2 regions of the Arthrobacter sp. TmtSoilC79 genome follow, and region 1 is predicted to be linked to the other one. Evidence: riboswitches for the same ligand, from Rfam matches in the RefSeq annotation. Region 1 holds a riboswitch; the other holds the start of a gene.
What was found. A riboswitch is a leader RNA that binds a small molecule or an ion and turns the genes downstream of it on or off. The one in region 1 is predicted to bind glycine.

Region 2: linked by a shared signal. The riboswitch ahead of gcvP (aminomethyl-transferring glycine dehydrogenase) and the one ahead of gcvP (aminomethyl-transferring glycine dehydrogenase) in region 1 are both predicted to bind glycine.

What each region holds. Positions count from the first base shown of each region.
Region 1 is NZ_AP046051.1:182,562-190,114, reverse strand. It holds gene gcvT (glycine cleavage system aminomethyltransferase GcvT) at 1-571, opposite strand, end outside; gene gcvP (aminomethyl-transferring glycine dehydrogenase) at 583-3,435, opposite strand; glycine riboswitch at 3,487-3,594, opposite strand; glycine riboswitch at 3,595-3,693, opposite strand; gene AC6JA3_RS00910 (PucR family transcriptional regulator) at 3,769-5,298, opposite strand; gene speB (agmatinase) at 5,487-6,506, shown strand; gene AC6JA3_RS00900 (purine-cytosine permease family protein) at 6,503-7,553, shown strand, end outside.
Region 2 is NZ_AP046051.1:3,648,001-3,655,553, reverse strand. It holds gene AC6JA3_RS16640 (MFS transporter) at 1-844, opposite strand, end outside; gene AC6JA3_RS16635 (TetR/AcrR family transcriptional regulator) at 918-1,457, shown strand; glycine riboswitch at 1,551-1,648, shown strand; glycine riboswitch at 1,650-1,776, shown strand; gene gcvP (aminomethyl-transferring glycine dehydrogenase) at 1,829-4,675, shown strand; gene gcvT (glycine cleavage system aminomethyltransferase GcvT) at 4,689-5,822, shown strand; gene gcvH (glycine cleavage system protein GcvH) at 6,145-6,531, shown strand; gene AC6JA3_RS16615 (L-serine ammonia-lyase) at 7,230-7,553, shown strand, end outside.

The DNA.
Region 1 (7,553 bases):
CGTCGAAAGTAATCCCTACCTCAACCGCCGCGTAGTACTTCAGTTCGGTGACCAACGCGTGCTGTTCTGCCGGCACCAGCGCCAGGAGGATCTCTTCGGCGTTCGGACCCTGCACGGCGACGAGGGACGTCTCGGCGGAAGCATCTTCCACCGCAACGTTAAAACCGGCCGCACGCTTCAGAAGTGCGGCAGCAACCACCTTCGCGTTGCCCGCGTTGGGGACTACCAGGTACTTGTCCACGCCGTCTTCGGGTGAGGGCCGGCGGTAGGTGATGAGGTCGTCGATGATGCCGCCATCGGCGTTGCAGATCAGTGAGTACTTGGCTTTGCCTACCGCGACGGCGGACAACTTGCCCACCAGCGCATAGTCCAAGAAGGCAGCCGCGTCGGGACCGGTGACCCAGACTTCGCCCATGTGGGAGAGGTCGAAAAGGCCTGCGGACTTGCGGACGGCGTGGTGCTCGGCCAACTCCGAGGAGTATTTGAGCGGCATCTGCCAGCCACCGAAGTCGGTGAAGGAGGCGCCGGCCTTTTTGTGCTGCTCATAGAGAGCGGTGTAATTCTCAGACATGTGGGGAGTCCTTAGTTTTCAAACGCTTCGAGGGGAGGGCAGGAGCACACCAGGTTCCGGTCGCCTGCGGCGCCGTCGATCCTTCCGACGGGCGGGAAGTACTTGTCCTGCTTGAGGTGGTGGACCGGGAAGGCGGCCTGCTCGCGCGGGTATTCGCGGTCCCAGGCGGAACTCACGACGGCGGCAGCCGTGTGCGGCGCGTTGCGCAGCGGCGACTTCTCAACAGTGAAATCACCGCCGGCTACCTGGTCGATCTCGGCACGGATGGTGATCATGGCTTCGATGAAGCGGTCGATCTCGGCAAGGTCCTCGGACTCCGTTGGCTCCACCATCAAGGTGCCCGCAACGGGGAACGCCAGAGTGGGGGCGTGGAAGCCGAAGTCGATCAGGCGCTTGGCAACATCTTCGGCCGTGACACCCGTGCGGGCTGTCAGTTCACGGAGGTCCAGGATGCACTCATGGGCCACGAGCCCGCCCTCGCCGGTGTACAGAACAGGGAAGTGCTCATCCAGGCAGGAAGCAACATAGTTCGCGGCCAGCAGCGCCGACTTGGTAGCTTCCGTCAAACCCTGCCCGCCCATGAGCTTCACGTACGCCCACGAAATCGGCAGCACACCGGCGGAGCCATAACGGGAAGCGGAGATGGCAACGCCGTGACCGGGTTCGTGCGCTGCTTTGTTCGCGTCGCCCGGCATGAACGGAGCCAGGTGTGCCTTCGCAGCAACCGGCCCGACACCCGGGCCGCCGCCGCCGTGGGGGATGCAGAAGGTCTTGTGCAGGTTCAGGTGGGACACGTCGCCGCCGAACTTGCCCGGCTGGGCAAGGCCAACCAGTGCATTCAAGTTGGCGCCGTCAACGTACACCTGGCCGCCGGCTGCGTGGATGGCGTCGCAGACTTCGCGGACGTCGGCATCGTACACACCGTGCGTGGACGGGTAGGTGATCATGATGGCCGACAACACCTCGCGGTTGGCCTCGATCTTGGCGGCAAGGTCCGCGTGATCGATCGTGCCGTCAGCAGCCGTGGCCACCACAACAACCTTCATGCCGGCCAGCACTGCCGAGGCTGCGTTGGTGCCGTGGGCCGAGGCAGGAATGAGGCAGACGTTGCGCTGCTCGTCGCCACGGGACAGGTGGTAGCCGCGGATCGCCAGGAGTCCCGCGAGCTCGCCCTGGGAACCGGCGTTCGGCTGGATGGAAACTTGGTCGTAGCCGGTGATCTCGGTCAGGTCCGCTTCGAGGTCCTCGATCAGCTCGCGCCAGCCCGCTGTCTGGTGGTCCGGAGCGAACGGGTGGATCGAGGCGAACTCCGGCCAGGAAATGGCTTCCATCTCAGCGGTGGCGTTCAGCTTCATGGTGCACGAACCCAGCGGGATCATGGTGCGGTCCAGCGCGAGGTCCCGGTCTGACAGCTTGCGGATATAGCGCAACAGCTGCGTCTCGGAACGGTGCGTGTTGAACACCGGGTGCTGCAGGAAATCGGAGGTGCGGACTACCTCAGCGGGCAATTCGAATCCGGTGGCGTCCCCTACCGGGCCGGCACCAAAGGCGACGGCCACAGCGGCGAGGACCTCCGGCGTCGTGGTTTCATCAACGGAAACGCCAACAGTGTCCGCGTCGATGAGGCGCAGGTTGATACCGCGGGCTTCGGCGGCGGAGATGACCTTGTCTGCCTTGCCCGGGACGCGGACCGTGAGGGTGTCGAAGAAGGATTCGGAGACGAGTTCGCGGCCGGCTTTCTGCAGGGTCGCGGCCAAAACGCGGGCGTGGCCGTGGATGGTCTCGGCGATCGCTTTCAAGCCTTCGGGACCGTGGTACACGGCGTACATGGAGGCAACAATCGCAAGCAGGGCCTGTGCGGTGCAGATGTTGGACGTCGCCTTTTCGCGGCGGATGTGCTGCTCGCGGGTCTGCAGGGCCAGGCGGTAAGCGGGGACGCCGGCGTTGTCCTTGGACACACCCACGATCCTGCCCGGGAGGGTACGTTCCATGCCTTCGCGGACGGCCATGTACGCGGCGTGCGGGCCGCCGAAGAACAGCGGGACACCAAAGCGCTGCGCAGTTCCGACGGCGATGTCCGCACCTTGTTCGCCCGGGGGCGTGATGAGGGTGAGCGCCAGCAAATCAGCGGCAACCGTGACCAGCGCGCCGCGTTCCTTCGCGGAAGCGATCACAGCGGAGTGGTCGAACACGCGGCCCGAAACACCGGGCTGCTGAAGGACGATGCCGTTGATGTCGCCATCGGGAAGGCCCGCCGAAAGGTCAGTGATGACAACCTCGAAGCCAAGGGCTTCGGCGCGGCCCTTCACAATGGCGATGGTCTGCGGAAGGAGGTCGGCGTCCAGGACCGTCTTGCCGTCCTTGGCCGTCTTGGACTTGTTGGCCCGGCGCATCAACAGCACAGCCTCGGCCACGGCAGTTGCTTCATCCAGCAGCGAGGCGTTGGCAACGGGAAGGCCCGTGAGGTCCTGCACCATGGTCTGGAAGTTCAGCAGCGCTTCGAGGCGGCCCTGCGAAATTTCGGGCTGGTAGGGCGTGTACGCCGTGTACCAGGCGGGTGCTTCGAGGATGTTGCGGCGGATGACCGGGGGCGTGACGGTGTCGTAGTAGCCCTGGCCGATCATTTGAACGGCGGTCTTGTTCTTGGACGCGAGCTTGCGGAGCTCGGCGAGGACCTGCACCTCGGTAAGGGCGTCCTGCAACTTCAGGGCCGTGTCCTGGCGGATGGAATCGGGGACGGCGACGTCCACGAGTCCGTCGACAGAGTCGTAGCCGATGACCTTGAGCATGGTGTCAACATCGGCTTGGCGGCGGGCGCCGATGTGCCGGTCCGCGAAGGCGGTGGGGGTTGATTGAACAGTCAAGAGGAACTCCATGATTCAGGCGCCCAGTGAGCGCCACGATGATGTGGGGTTCCTCCCCGCTCTGTATTGGACCTGAGAGATTCCGCAGACTGTGTTTCCACATGCCGTCTGCTTGCACCGTCGGTGAGCCCGGTTACCCGGACTGCTTTCCAGAGTTGCCTACCCGCGGCGGTACATGGGCCTGAGAGATTCCTGGGGAGGATTTGCTCCTACGGCGCCTGACTGGATGTACCGGCAGGACTCTCCCGCCGCAGATCAAAAGCGTTGCATCACCATGAGTGACACGCTTCACACCATAGCCGCTTCCCGCGAAAAAGCGCAAGCAAGGTGTGGCTACTGATGCATCGCCTCGTGGATCTGCAGGGCGAACCAGAGCTGGGCAACTGTGGACGTTTCACCCATGTCCAGCCCCGTCAGTTCGCCGATTTTCCGCATCCGGTAAATGATGGTTTGCCGGTGGGCGAAGAGCGCAGCCGCGGTCTTTTGCCAGGAACGCTGCGAGTCCAAATACGTCCTCAACGTCAGGATGAGGTCGCCTTCCTGGCTCTGTTCGTAGTCGAAAATCGGCCCGAGCAACCGTCTCACCAGCGCCGTTCCTTCCTCGAATCCGGTAAGCCCAAGCCACGACGGCCCTTCGGCATAGCGGGCCAGCCCCAGCTTGTTGGCCCGGGCGGAACCAAGTGCCCAGAGGGACTCCTGCAATGCGCGTTGGATAGTGGACACTGCTGCCGGTGCGCTGATTCCGATCGAGGTTTCCAGGCCGGCGCAATGAACCAGGACGTCGTCCGGCACGCCTGCCGGGACCACCACGTGGAGCCTGTTGTTCCGCTTCAGCGACGCCGACGCAACCCCGTGCCGCCACAGTTCGATGTGTACGTTGGCCAGCTTGTCGCCGTCGTCCGCAGTTTTTTGGTCGGTCGCTTTTGGTTCGGCGGCCGCCGTCAGGGAGGCGAGCAGGAATTCCTCGGGCGGAACGTCGAATGCAGCCAGCCGGCTCTCCATCTCCGCGGCCCCGAGGCGCCCGTCCATGGCCTGCAGCAGGAACTCGCCGGCAAGGCGATGGCGGCCTTCCAGGGACAAGACAATGCGCGACAACTGCAGTCCCAGCACCGTTGCGGCATGGAGAAGCACGACGGCGTCCGGGTGCGGTTCGTTGTTGGGCAGCACCACCAGGAGCGCGTTGGCATGGGTGGGAATGTCCATGGTGAGCACGTGCCGGCCGCGGATGCGGTGCCATTGGAAGTTCTTCCCCGCGAGGGATACCTGCCCGGACAAGGGAGCCCACTCTTCAGCCAGGAACACCGGGAGGGACTGCCCGTCGGGATGCCAGGGGTGGAGGCAACGGCGGTCCACCACGAACAGGTCCGCGTCGAGTTCGGTGGCCAGCCGCTGGACCAGGCTTTGCCAATGGTCCTCGGAGGCCCCGGCGGTGCGGAGGAGATCGTAGACGCGGGCCGTTTGCCGCAGCCGGCGCGACTCTTCGAGCAGGGAGGACTCGGCTACCGACCGGGCTATCGCGATGAATGGCAGCGGGTACGGGATGTTGATCAGGGGCAAGGGGAGCTGCTCGCAGGCGGCCAGGAATTCCCGGGTGAGGGGCGGTGCGTGCATTTTCTCGCCAATGGCCAGCGCACTGGCACCGCTGTCCATGAGGGCCTCGGCGAGCGCCACTTGGCCTGCTGCGTCGGCGGGTATGGAGAGGCCGTTGGTCATCATGAGTTCTCCGCCGGTGACCCATTCCCAGAGCTTGGGCAGGTCTGAGGTGTGGGCCCAGGTGATGCGGTTGTCCAGGCCGGCTTTTCCGGCCAGGAGGGTGAGTCCTAGTTGCGGCTCTGCGATGAGTTCAGCGACGGTAATCGCCATGTTTCCGCTCCGGTTCCTGGCCTTTGTGTTGGGTCCTGCCACGCGGTTCAGCGGGACTTAGACATTCGTCTAAACGGCTCGGCCATTTGTAGTCAATGTACCGCTATCCGGAGTGATCCACGTCACCAACAATGGAATTACGTACTTCCCGCTCAACGGCGAGCACCCCTCACCCCAAGGATCCGTCAATGACAACGCACAAGCCCATCGGCCCGGTTGATGCAACCAAAGTCCCCCGGTATGCAGGCCTCGGCACCTTCGCCCGCCTCCCCCAAATCGACCGCGTCCCGGATTACGACATTGCGATCGTCGGCGTACCGTTCGACGGCGGAACCTCCTTCCGGCCCGGCGCCCGTTTCGGTCCTGCCGCGGTCCGCGAGGCCTCCCGCCTCCTGCGCCCCGGCTACCACCCGGAGCTGGACGTTGAACCTGTCTACGAAGCCCAGGTTGTGGACGCCGGCGATATCGCCTGCACCCCCTACGACATCGCCCGGGCAGTCCGTGAGATCGAGGAGCAGGCCTTGCCCCTGATCAGCGAGGACAAGCGGCTCATCTCCATCGGTGGCGACCACACCATCGCCCTGCCCATGCTGCGGGCCCTGAACACAGTCCACGGTCCGGTGGCACTGCTGCATTTCGATGCGCATCTGGACACCTGGGATACCTATTTCGACCAGCCCATCACGCACGGCACCATCTTCCGGCGGGCGTTCGAGGAAGGCCTGCTGGTGGAGGACAAGTCCATGCACGTGGGAATCCGCGGGCCGGTCTATGACCGCAACGACTTCCTCCGGGACCACGAGTTCGGGTTCCAGATCATTCGGTGCTCGGACCTGGACGTGATCGGCGTTCCGGCCGCCATCCAGCGCGTGAAGGACAGGCTCGGGGACACCCCCGTGTACGTCTCCATCGACATCGACGTCCTGGACCCGGCCTTCGCTCCCGGAACCGGCACCCCGGAGATGGGCGGGCTCCACTCCCGCGAACTCCTGGCCTTGCTCCGCGGACTGAACGGCATCAACATCGTGGGCGCCGACGTCGTGGAAGTCGCCCCTGCCTACGATCACGCGGACATCACCACCGTTGCCGCCGCCACCCTGGTGTTCGATCTGCTGGGGCTGATGGTAAACCGAAGCAAGTCAAACCGCAGCGAGTCAAACAGCGCAGCTGTCCGCGAACTCGCTTCAGCATCCCGGAGTGCGTCATGAACACCGTGCCCACCACAACCGAGGTGCCACGCCTCGAGGACAAGACCATCCAGCCGATCCCCCTCAACGAGCGGCACGGCAAGGCGCGGGATCTCTTCACCATCTGGTTCGGCTCCAACATCATGATCATGACCATCGTGACCGGCGGGCTCGCCACCACGGTGTTCGGCCTGGGATTCGTTCCGGCGATCGTGGGCATCATCATCGGCAACGTGGTGGGCGGCATCTTCATGGCGCTGCACTCCGCCCAGGGCCCGCAACTGGGTGTGGCCCAAATGATCCAGACCCGCGGCCAGTTCGGTTCCTTTGGTGCCCTGCTGATAGTGGTCATTGTGGTGGTCATGTACGTGGGCTTCTTCGCGGCGAACCTGGTGTTCGGCGGCGAAGCGATGGCCGCGGTCAGTCCCGGCATCAGCGTTGACGGCGGAATCATCATCATCGGCGTGGTCAGCGTGATCGCCACGATCTTTGGCTACCGGCTCATCCACGCCTATGCCCGCGTCCTCAGCGTCGCGGCAGGGTTGGCATTGCTGCTGGCGTTCGGCTGGATCCTGATGGTCCATGGCTTGCCGGGCAACTTCCTGGAGACGGGCAACTTCAACTGGGTGGGCTTCATGGGCACCATCTCCGTCTCCGCGTTGTGGCAGCTGGCCTACGCGCCCTACGTCTCCGACTACTCCCGCTACATGCCTCAGGGCACCGGTTCCGGCCCGGCCTTCTGGGCTTCCTACTCAGGTTGCGTCCTGGGCACGCTGTTCCCCATGATCCTGGGTGCTTTGGTGGGTACCCTCGCGGTGTCCATGAGCACCGGCGACGTCGAAATCGTCGGCAGCCTCGGCACCCTGCTGCAGCCGTGGACCCTCATTATCGTGGGCATCTTCTGTCTGGGAGTTGCGGCTTCGAACGCCATGAACCTGTACTGCGGTGTCCTGTGCACCCTCACCATCGGGCAGACCTTCAGGCCCTCGTGGTTGCCACGTGCCAAGACCCGCACCATCGCCGCCATCATCCTCTTCGTTGTGGCTGTCTCCATTGCCCTCTTTGCCC
Region 2 (7,553 bases), 3.5 Mb from region 1:
TGAAGACCTTGTTATTGAACAGGGCAACGTCCAGCATGGGGTTCTCGATCCGCTGCTGGCGACGCACAAACAGAATGCCCATCACCAGGCCGAAGCCCATGAATGCGGCCGCGGACGCCCCGAAGCCGTGGACTGCGAATTCCTTGATGCCGTAGACGAACGGAGCCATGGTGACCACGGAAAGGACAATGCTGGCCACGTCCACGCGGCCGGGATTGGCGTCCTTGGATTCCGGAATGAGTGCCCTGCCGAAAACAAGAAGCGGCAGGAGCAGGAAAGCGGCCACGAGGAACACCGCACCCCACCAGAAGTGCTCTACCAACCAACCGCCGAAGATGGGTCCAAGGGCGGCACCACCGGAGAAACCGGCAGCCCAGACAGCGATGGCAAGCCGGCGCCGGTTGGGATCGGTGAAGATGTTCCGGATCAAGGACAGCGTTGAGGGCATCAGCATGGCGCCGAAGACGCCAAGGCCGGCGCGTCCTGCAATGAGCCACTCAGCCGAAGGCGCGAAAGCTGTAGCAGCCGAAACCGCCGCGAAGCCCGTGCTGCCGATCAGCAGCAGCCGCCGTCGTCCGATCCTGTCGCCGAGGTTGCCCATGGATACCAGCAACGCGGCAAGAACCAGCGGGTAGGCGTCAACGATCCAGAGCAATTGGACGCCGCCGACGTCCAGGGAGCGGGCAATTTCGGGCAGGGCAAAGGTGAGCGCGGTGTTGTCGACGGCCACCAGCAGCACCGGAAACATCAGGAGTGCCAGAGCCGTCCAGTCGCGCCACGGTGCTGCCTGGCCCTTAACGGGATCAGCGGAACGGGGTGCTTGGGTTGGGGACGGCGAGAACATTCCACTACTGTACCGTCCAGACGGTATAGTTTCAACTGACCAGCCCCATGAGCCTTTAGGGAATGATGGACACATGCCACGAAAACCAGTTGCCCGGGACGCGGTCCTGGATGCCTTTGAAGCCCTCCTTATAGAGGTAGGGGAGAGGGCTGCCACCCTCGACGCCGTTGCCAAACGTGCCGGGGTATCCAAAGGTGGGCTGCTCTACCACTTCCCCAACAAGGAAGCGCTGATCACGGCACTGTTGGAACGCCTGGACTTACTCGCCGATGAAGACACTGAACTAATGAAGGCAGCACCCGATGGTTCGGCTGCCTACTTCATCCGGTCATCGCTCTGGGCAGATACCCCCATGGACAGGGCCTTCGTCGCTGCCACCCGCCTGGCTGAAGTGGCCCACGAGGAAACCCGCCGCCGGTTCGCCGCCATCCAGCAGCGCTGGCTGGACGTGCTGGCCGAAGACGTCGGACCGGAGGTTGCCAAGGCCGTCAGCTATATGGGCGACGGCCTCTATTTCAATGCCATCTTTGAAGGCGGCCAGGAAGGCGGCAACGCCGGGCGGGAGGCCGACGTCGAAATCCTGCTCGGGGTCCTGGAGCGGCTGCGGAAGTAGTGATTCATCCATTTGCTGCAGAGCCCGGCGCGTAGGACAATTAACTCTTGTGGCGTGCCCAACAAGGTGCCCACCTACAACTGAACATGCCTTTGATCTGCGGCGGGAGAGTCCTGCAAGCAAGTGATGCAGGCGCCGTAGGAGCAAACCCTCCCCAGGAATCTCTCAGGCCCACGCACCGCCGCGGCAAGGCAACTCTGGAAAGCAGCAGGCACTCAGCACACCTCAGGGTGGATGGGCGCTGTGCTCACCGACGGTGCAAGCGATGGTTGTTCACGCAACCCGCGGAAACTCTCAGGTCCAATACAGAGCGGGGAGGAACCCAGCCGCTGTGGCGTACCCAAACGCCGCCCAAGTAATGGAGTTCCTTCGTGACGGTTAGTTCTGCCTCCACCACCTTCGTCGATCGGCATATTGGCGCCCGCCGCCAGTCCGAGATTGAGACCATGCTCAAGTCCGTCGGCTACGACACCGTCGATTCGCTGGTCGACACCGCCGTTCCGAACGATATCCGCCAGGATGTTGCCCTCACCCTGGAAAACGCGCTGAGCGAAGTCGAGGTTCTTGCCGAACTGCGCAAGCTCGCATCCAAGAACAAGACTGCCGTCCAGATGATCGGCCAGGGCTACTACGACACCGTGACGCCGCCGGTGATCCGCCGCAACATCCTTGAGTCCCCGGCCTGGTACACCGCCTACACCCCGTACCAGCCGGAAATCTCCCAGGGCCGCCTTGAAGCGCTGCTGAACTTCCAGACCATGGTCCAGGACCTGGTTGGCCTGCCCATCGCCAACGCCTCCCTGCTTGACGAAGCAACCGCCGTTGCCGAAGCCGTCCTCATGATGCGCCGCGCCAACAAGAACAAGGCTGTCCAGGACGGCAAGACCGTCCTCGATGCCGACTGCCTCCCGCAGACCATCGCCATCGTCAAGGGCCGCGCCGAAGCACTCGGCTTCGAGGTTGAGGTCGCCGATCTCTCCCTGGGCCTCCCGGAAGGCGCCATCAACGGCGTTGTCCTGCAGCAGCCCGGCGTTTCCGGCCGCGTGTTCGACCACTCTGCTGTCATTGCTGAAGCCAAGGAACGCGGCGCGCTGGTCACGGTCGCAGCCGACCTCCTCTCCCTGACGCTCATCACCCCTCCCGGTGAGCAGGGCGCCGATATTGCTGTTGGTTCCGCCCAGCGCCTGGGTGTTCCGCTGTTCTTCGGCGGCCCGCACGCGGCCTACATGGCCGTCCAGAAAGGCCTGGAGCGTTCCATGCCCGGCCGCCTGGTAGGCGTTTCCAAGGACGACGCCGGTGTCCCCGCCTACCGCTTGGCGCTGCAGACCCGCGAGCAGCACATCCGCCGCGAAAAGGCGACGTCCAACATCTGTACCGCGCAGGCGTTGCTGGCCATCGTGGCCTCGATGTACGCGGTCTATCACGGCCCGGAGGGTTTGAAGGCTATTGCCGAGACCGCCCACAGCCACGCCCGCACCCTTGCAGCATCACTGAAGGCTGCCGGCGTCGAGGTCCTTCACGGTTCCTTCTTCGATACCATCACCGTCCGCGTCCCGGGCAAGGCTGCAGAGGTCGTCGCTGCTGCCGAGGCCAAGGGCATCAATCTGCGCGGCGTTGACGCTGACACTGTTGGTATCTCTGTTGATGAGACCACCACTTCCGAGGTTGTTGCTGACGTCGCGGCGGTCTTCGGCGCTTCGGTTGCTGACGCCGCTGAAGGCTTCGCGCTTGAAGCTTCCGTGGAGCGCACCAGCGACTTCATGCAGCACCCGGTGTTCAACACGCACCGCTCCGAAACCCAGCTCCTGCGCTACATCCGCAAGCTTTCGGACCGGGACCTCGCGCTGGACCGCACCATGATCCCGCTGGGCTCGTGCACCATGAAGCTGAACGCCACCGCTGAGATGGAAGCCATTTCCTGGCCCGAGTTCGCCTCCATCCACCCGTTCGCTCCGGATTCCCAGACCGAGGGCTGGCGCGAACTCATCACCGACCTCGAATCCCAGCTGACCGAGATCACCGGCTACGACCAAGTGTCCATCCAGCCGAACGCCGGTTCCCAGGGAGAGCTCGCGGGCCTGCTGGCCATCCGTGGCTACCACCTGTCCCGTGGCGACGAGCAGCGCAACGTCTGCCTCATTCCCGCTTCCGCCCACGGCACCAACGCAGCCTCGGCAGTGCTGGCCGGCATGAAGGTTGTTGTGGTGGCCACGGCTGCTGACGGCACGATCGATCACGCGGACCTTGCCGCCAAGATCGAGGCCAACCGCGAGGTGTTGTCGGCCATCATGATCACCTACCCGTCCACGCACGGTGTGTACGATGCCGACGTTCGCGAAGTCTGCGACGCCATCCACGCAGCCGGCGGCCAGGTCTACATTGACGGCGCCAACCTCAACGCCCTGGTTGGGCTCGCCCAGCCGGGCAAGTTCGGCGGCGACGTGTCCCACCTGAACCTGCACAAGACGTTCTGCATCCCCCACGGCGGCGGCGGCCCGGGTGTTGGTCCCGTGGCAGCCAAGGCGCACCTTGCACCGTTCATGCCCGGCGATGCAGCCATCTGGACCGAAGGCAACGACGTCCCGATTTCGGCATCGCGTTTCGGTTCCGCCGGCGTCCTGCCCATCTCCTGGGCCTACGTGAAGCTCATGGGTGGCCAGGGCCTCACCGAGGCAACCAAGTCGGCGCTGCTGGCTGCGAACTACATCGCATCCCGCCTGAACGATCACTTCCCGGTCCTCTACACCGGCGAAGGCGGACTGGTGGCCCACGAGTGCATCCTGGACCTGCGCGAACTGACGGCCAAGACCGGCGTCACCGCTGAGGACGTTGCCAAGCGCCTGATCGACTTCGGCTTCCACGCCCCCACCCTGGCGTTCCCGGTTGCGGGCACCTTGATGGTGGAGCCCACCGAGTCCGAGGACCTTGCCGAGATCGACCGCTTCATCGAAGCCATGATCACCATCCGTGCCGAGATTGAGCAGGTTGCTCACGGCGATTTCTCCGTGCAGGATTCCCCGCTTCGCCGCGCGCCCCACACGGCTGCCGCCGTCGTAAGTTCCGAGTGGGACCGCGAGTACCCGCGCGAGCAGGCCGCCTTCCCCGTCCACCACCTCAAGCAGGACAAGTACTTCCCGCCGGTCGGCCGTATTGACGGCGCTGCAGGTGACCGCAACTTGGTGTGCTCCTGCCCGCCGATCGAAGACTTCGAGAACTAAGGGGTTCCGGAAAATGACAGAGAACTACACAGCTCTTTACGAAGAGCACAAGAAACTCGGCGCGTCCTTCACCGACTTCGGTGGCTGGCAGATGCCGCTCAAATACTCCTCGGAGTTGGCTGAGCACCACGCGGTCCGCAAGTCCGCAGGCCTGTTCGACCTCTCCCACATGGGCGAAGTCTGGGTCACCGGCCCCGAGGCAGCAGCATTCCTGGACTACGCCCTGGTGGGCAAAATCTCAGCCATGGCCATCGGCAAAGCCAAGTACTCGCTGATCTGCCAGGAAGACGGCGGAATCATCGACGACCTCATCGCCTACCGTCGCGGTGAGGAGAAGTTCCTCGTGGTACCGAACGCCGGAAACGCTGCGGTTGTTGCCGCAGCCCTTCTGGAGCGCGCCGCCGGTTTCGACGTCGTCGTTGAGGACGCATCCGCTGGGACCTCGCTGATTGCCGTTCAGGGACCCCTGGCTGAAGCGATCCTCCTCCGCCTGGTGCCCGCCGAACAACACGCGCTGGTCACCGACCTGAAGTACTACGCCGCGGTTGATGTTCCGTTCACGTTCGACGGCGGCACGCAGGACCTGCTGTTGGCCCGGACCGGGTACACCGGCGAAGACGGCTTTGAGATCTTTGTGGCCAACGAATCCGCAGCAGCCCTGTGGCAGGCCATCGCCGACGCTGCCGAAGACGGCGAACTCACTCCCGCCGGCCTGGCTTCCCGCGACTCCCTGCGCCTGGAAGCCGGCATGCCGCTCTACGGAAACGAGCTCTCCCGCGAAGGCAACCCCTTCGCAGCAGGACTCGGACCGGTGGTGGCTCTGTCCAAGGAAGGCGACTTCGTGGGCAAGGACGCACTCGCTGCCCTCAAGGCAGATGGTGCAGGCTCCACCAGCGGGCGCAAGCTCGTTGGCCTCAAGGGCCTGGGCCGCCGTGCCGGCCGAGGCCACTACCCGGTCCTCAAGGACGGCGCAGTGATTGGCGAAGTCACGTCCGGTCAGCCCAGCCCCACGCTCGGTTACCCGGTAGCGTTGGCGTATGTCGACGTCGCTTTCGCTGAGCCGGGAACTTCACTCGATGTTGATCTCCGCGGAAAGAGCGAGCCGTTCGAAGTCGTGGGACTGCCGTTCTACAAACGCCAAAAGTAAGCCGGAGCCGTACCCGACGGGTCGCCCAAAAGCCCGTCGGGTCCGGCATCCTCCGCGTGCTCGGTCGCGGGAACGCCCGCTGAGCGGACGTGACGCTCCCTTGGACGCACGCTTCCGGATCCCGGACTCGAAGGGGCCCGCGTAGTTCCGAAGGTCTGACTCGCGTGGCCGCGCGGTGGGGGAGCGGATTCCGGAAGCGTGCGTCAAAGCGACGGAGGAGCAGCACGCGGAGGAATTCGTTGCCCCACGCCCGCGAATCAGCCACGCTCACGGCCCAGACACGACACAATTAGATGTAGCCACTACACGTAAAGGAAACAGAATGCCCAAAGTAGCGCCCGAACTTCAGTACTCCGACGAGCACGAGTGGGTTTCCCGCGGCGAAGGGAACTCGGTATCCGTCGGTATTTCCGAGGTTGCCACCGACGCTCTGGGTGACATTGTGTACGTTGACCTGCCCGAGGTTGGCTCCACGGTGACCGCTGGCGAGACCTGTGGCGAAGTTGAGTCCACGAAGTCCGTCTCGGACCTGTACTCGCCGGTCACCGGCGAGGTCACGGAGATCAACGACGCCGTTGTCTCGGACCCCGCACTGATCAACAACGACCCCTACGGCGCCGGCTGGCTGTTCAAGGTCGCCGCCGAGTCCGACGGCCCGCTGCTGTCGGCCGAGGAATACGCCTCCAAGAATGGCGGAGACCTCTCCTAGGCCCTGCTCCTCTTAGCTGGCGCCCGTTGGGGCTGGCATCCTCCGCGTGCTCGGTCGCTTGGGCGCCCGCTGGGCGGACGCGAAGCTCCCTCAGACGCACGCTTCCGGACGCCGACCCCAAGTGCACCGGCCGATTCGTGGGTTTGCTGCTGGGGGTGCCGTGCGCATGGCATGTTTGGCAGCGAATCCCCGTAGTGGGCGTTGCAGCGTCCGAGCTTGGATGCCAGTCCCAGGTGGGGCTAGTTCGGGTTCCGGTGAGGTGTTGTTTGGCGTATTCGTGGGTTTGCTGCTGGGGGTGCCGTGCGCATGGCATGTTTGGCAGCGAATCCCCGTATTGGGCGTTGCAGCGGCCGAGCTTGGATGCCAGTCCCAGGTGGGGCCACGTCCGGGCTCCGGTGAGGTGTTGTTTGGCCGATTCGTGGGTTTGCTGCTGGGGGTGCCGTGCGCATGGCATGTTTGGCAGCGAATCCCCGTATTGGGCGTTGCAGCGTCCGAGCTTGGCCGATCGGGCAACCCCCACCACTCAAGCGCAGTGGCGTAGCGTGGGATTGTAGAACTGAATAAAATTGCGACGCCGGGTTGCCGCCTTTGGGGGCCATCCGGCGTCGTGCTTCGGCCGATCTCCGCCACAAGCGGGGGAGGCCATCCGGCAGGACCATCTGCCGGACCGTTTCAAACTGTATTAAGGAATCCCGACCATGGCTGTTGGTGTTTTCGATCTTTTTTCCGTGGGTATTGGTCCGTCGAGTTCGCATACTGTGGGGCCGATGCGGGCTGCTGCGGTGTTCGCCGGTGAGCTGAAGGACGCTGGTGTCCTGGGTTCGGTGGCGTCGTTGCGGGTGGATTTGTATGGGTCGTTGGCTGCGACGGGACGTGGCCACGGGACCATGACGGCCACGCTGTTGGGTTTGGAGGGGTATCACCCTGAGCTGATCCTGCCTGAGGAGGTGGAGGCGCGGTTGGCTGCTATTGCTGAGACCGGTGTGCTGAACCTGGCTGGTGCCTCTGGTGAGGGGGTGGAG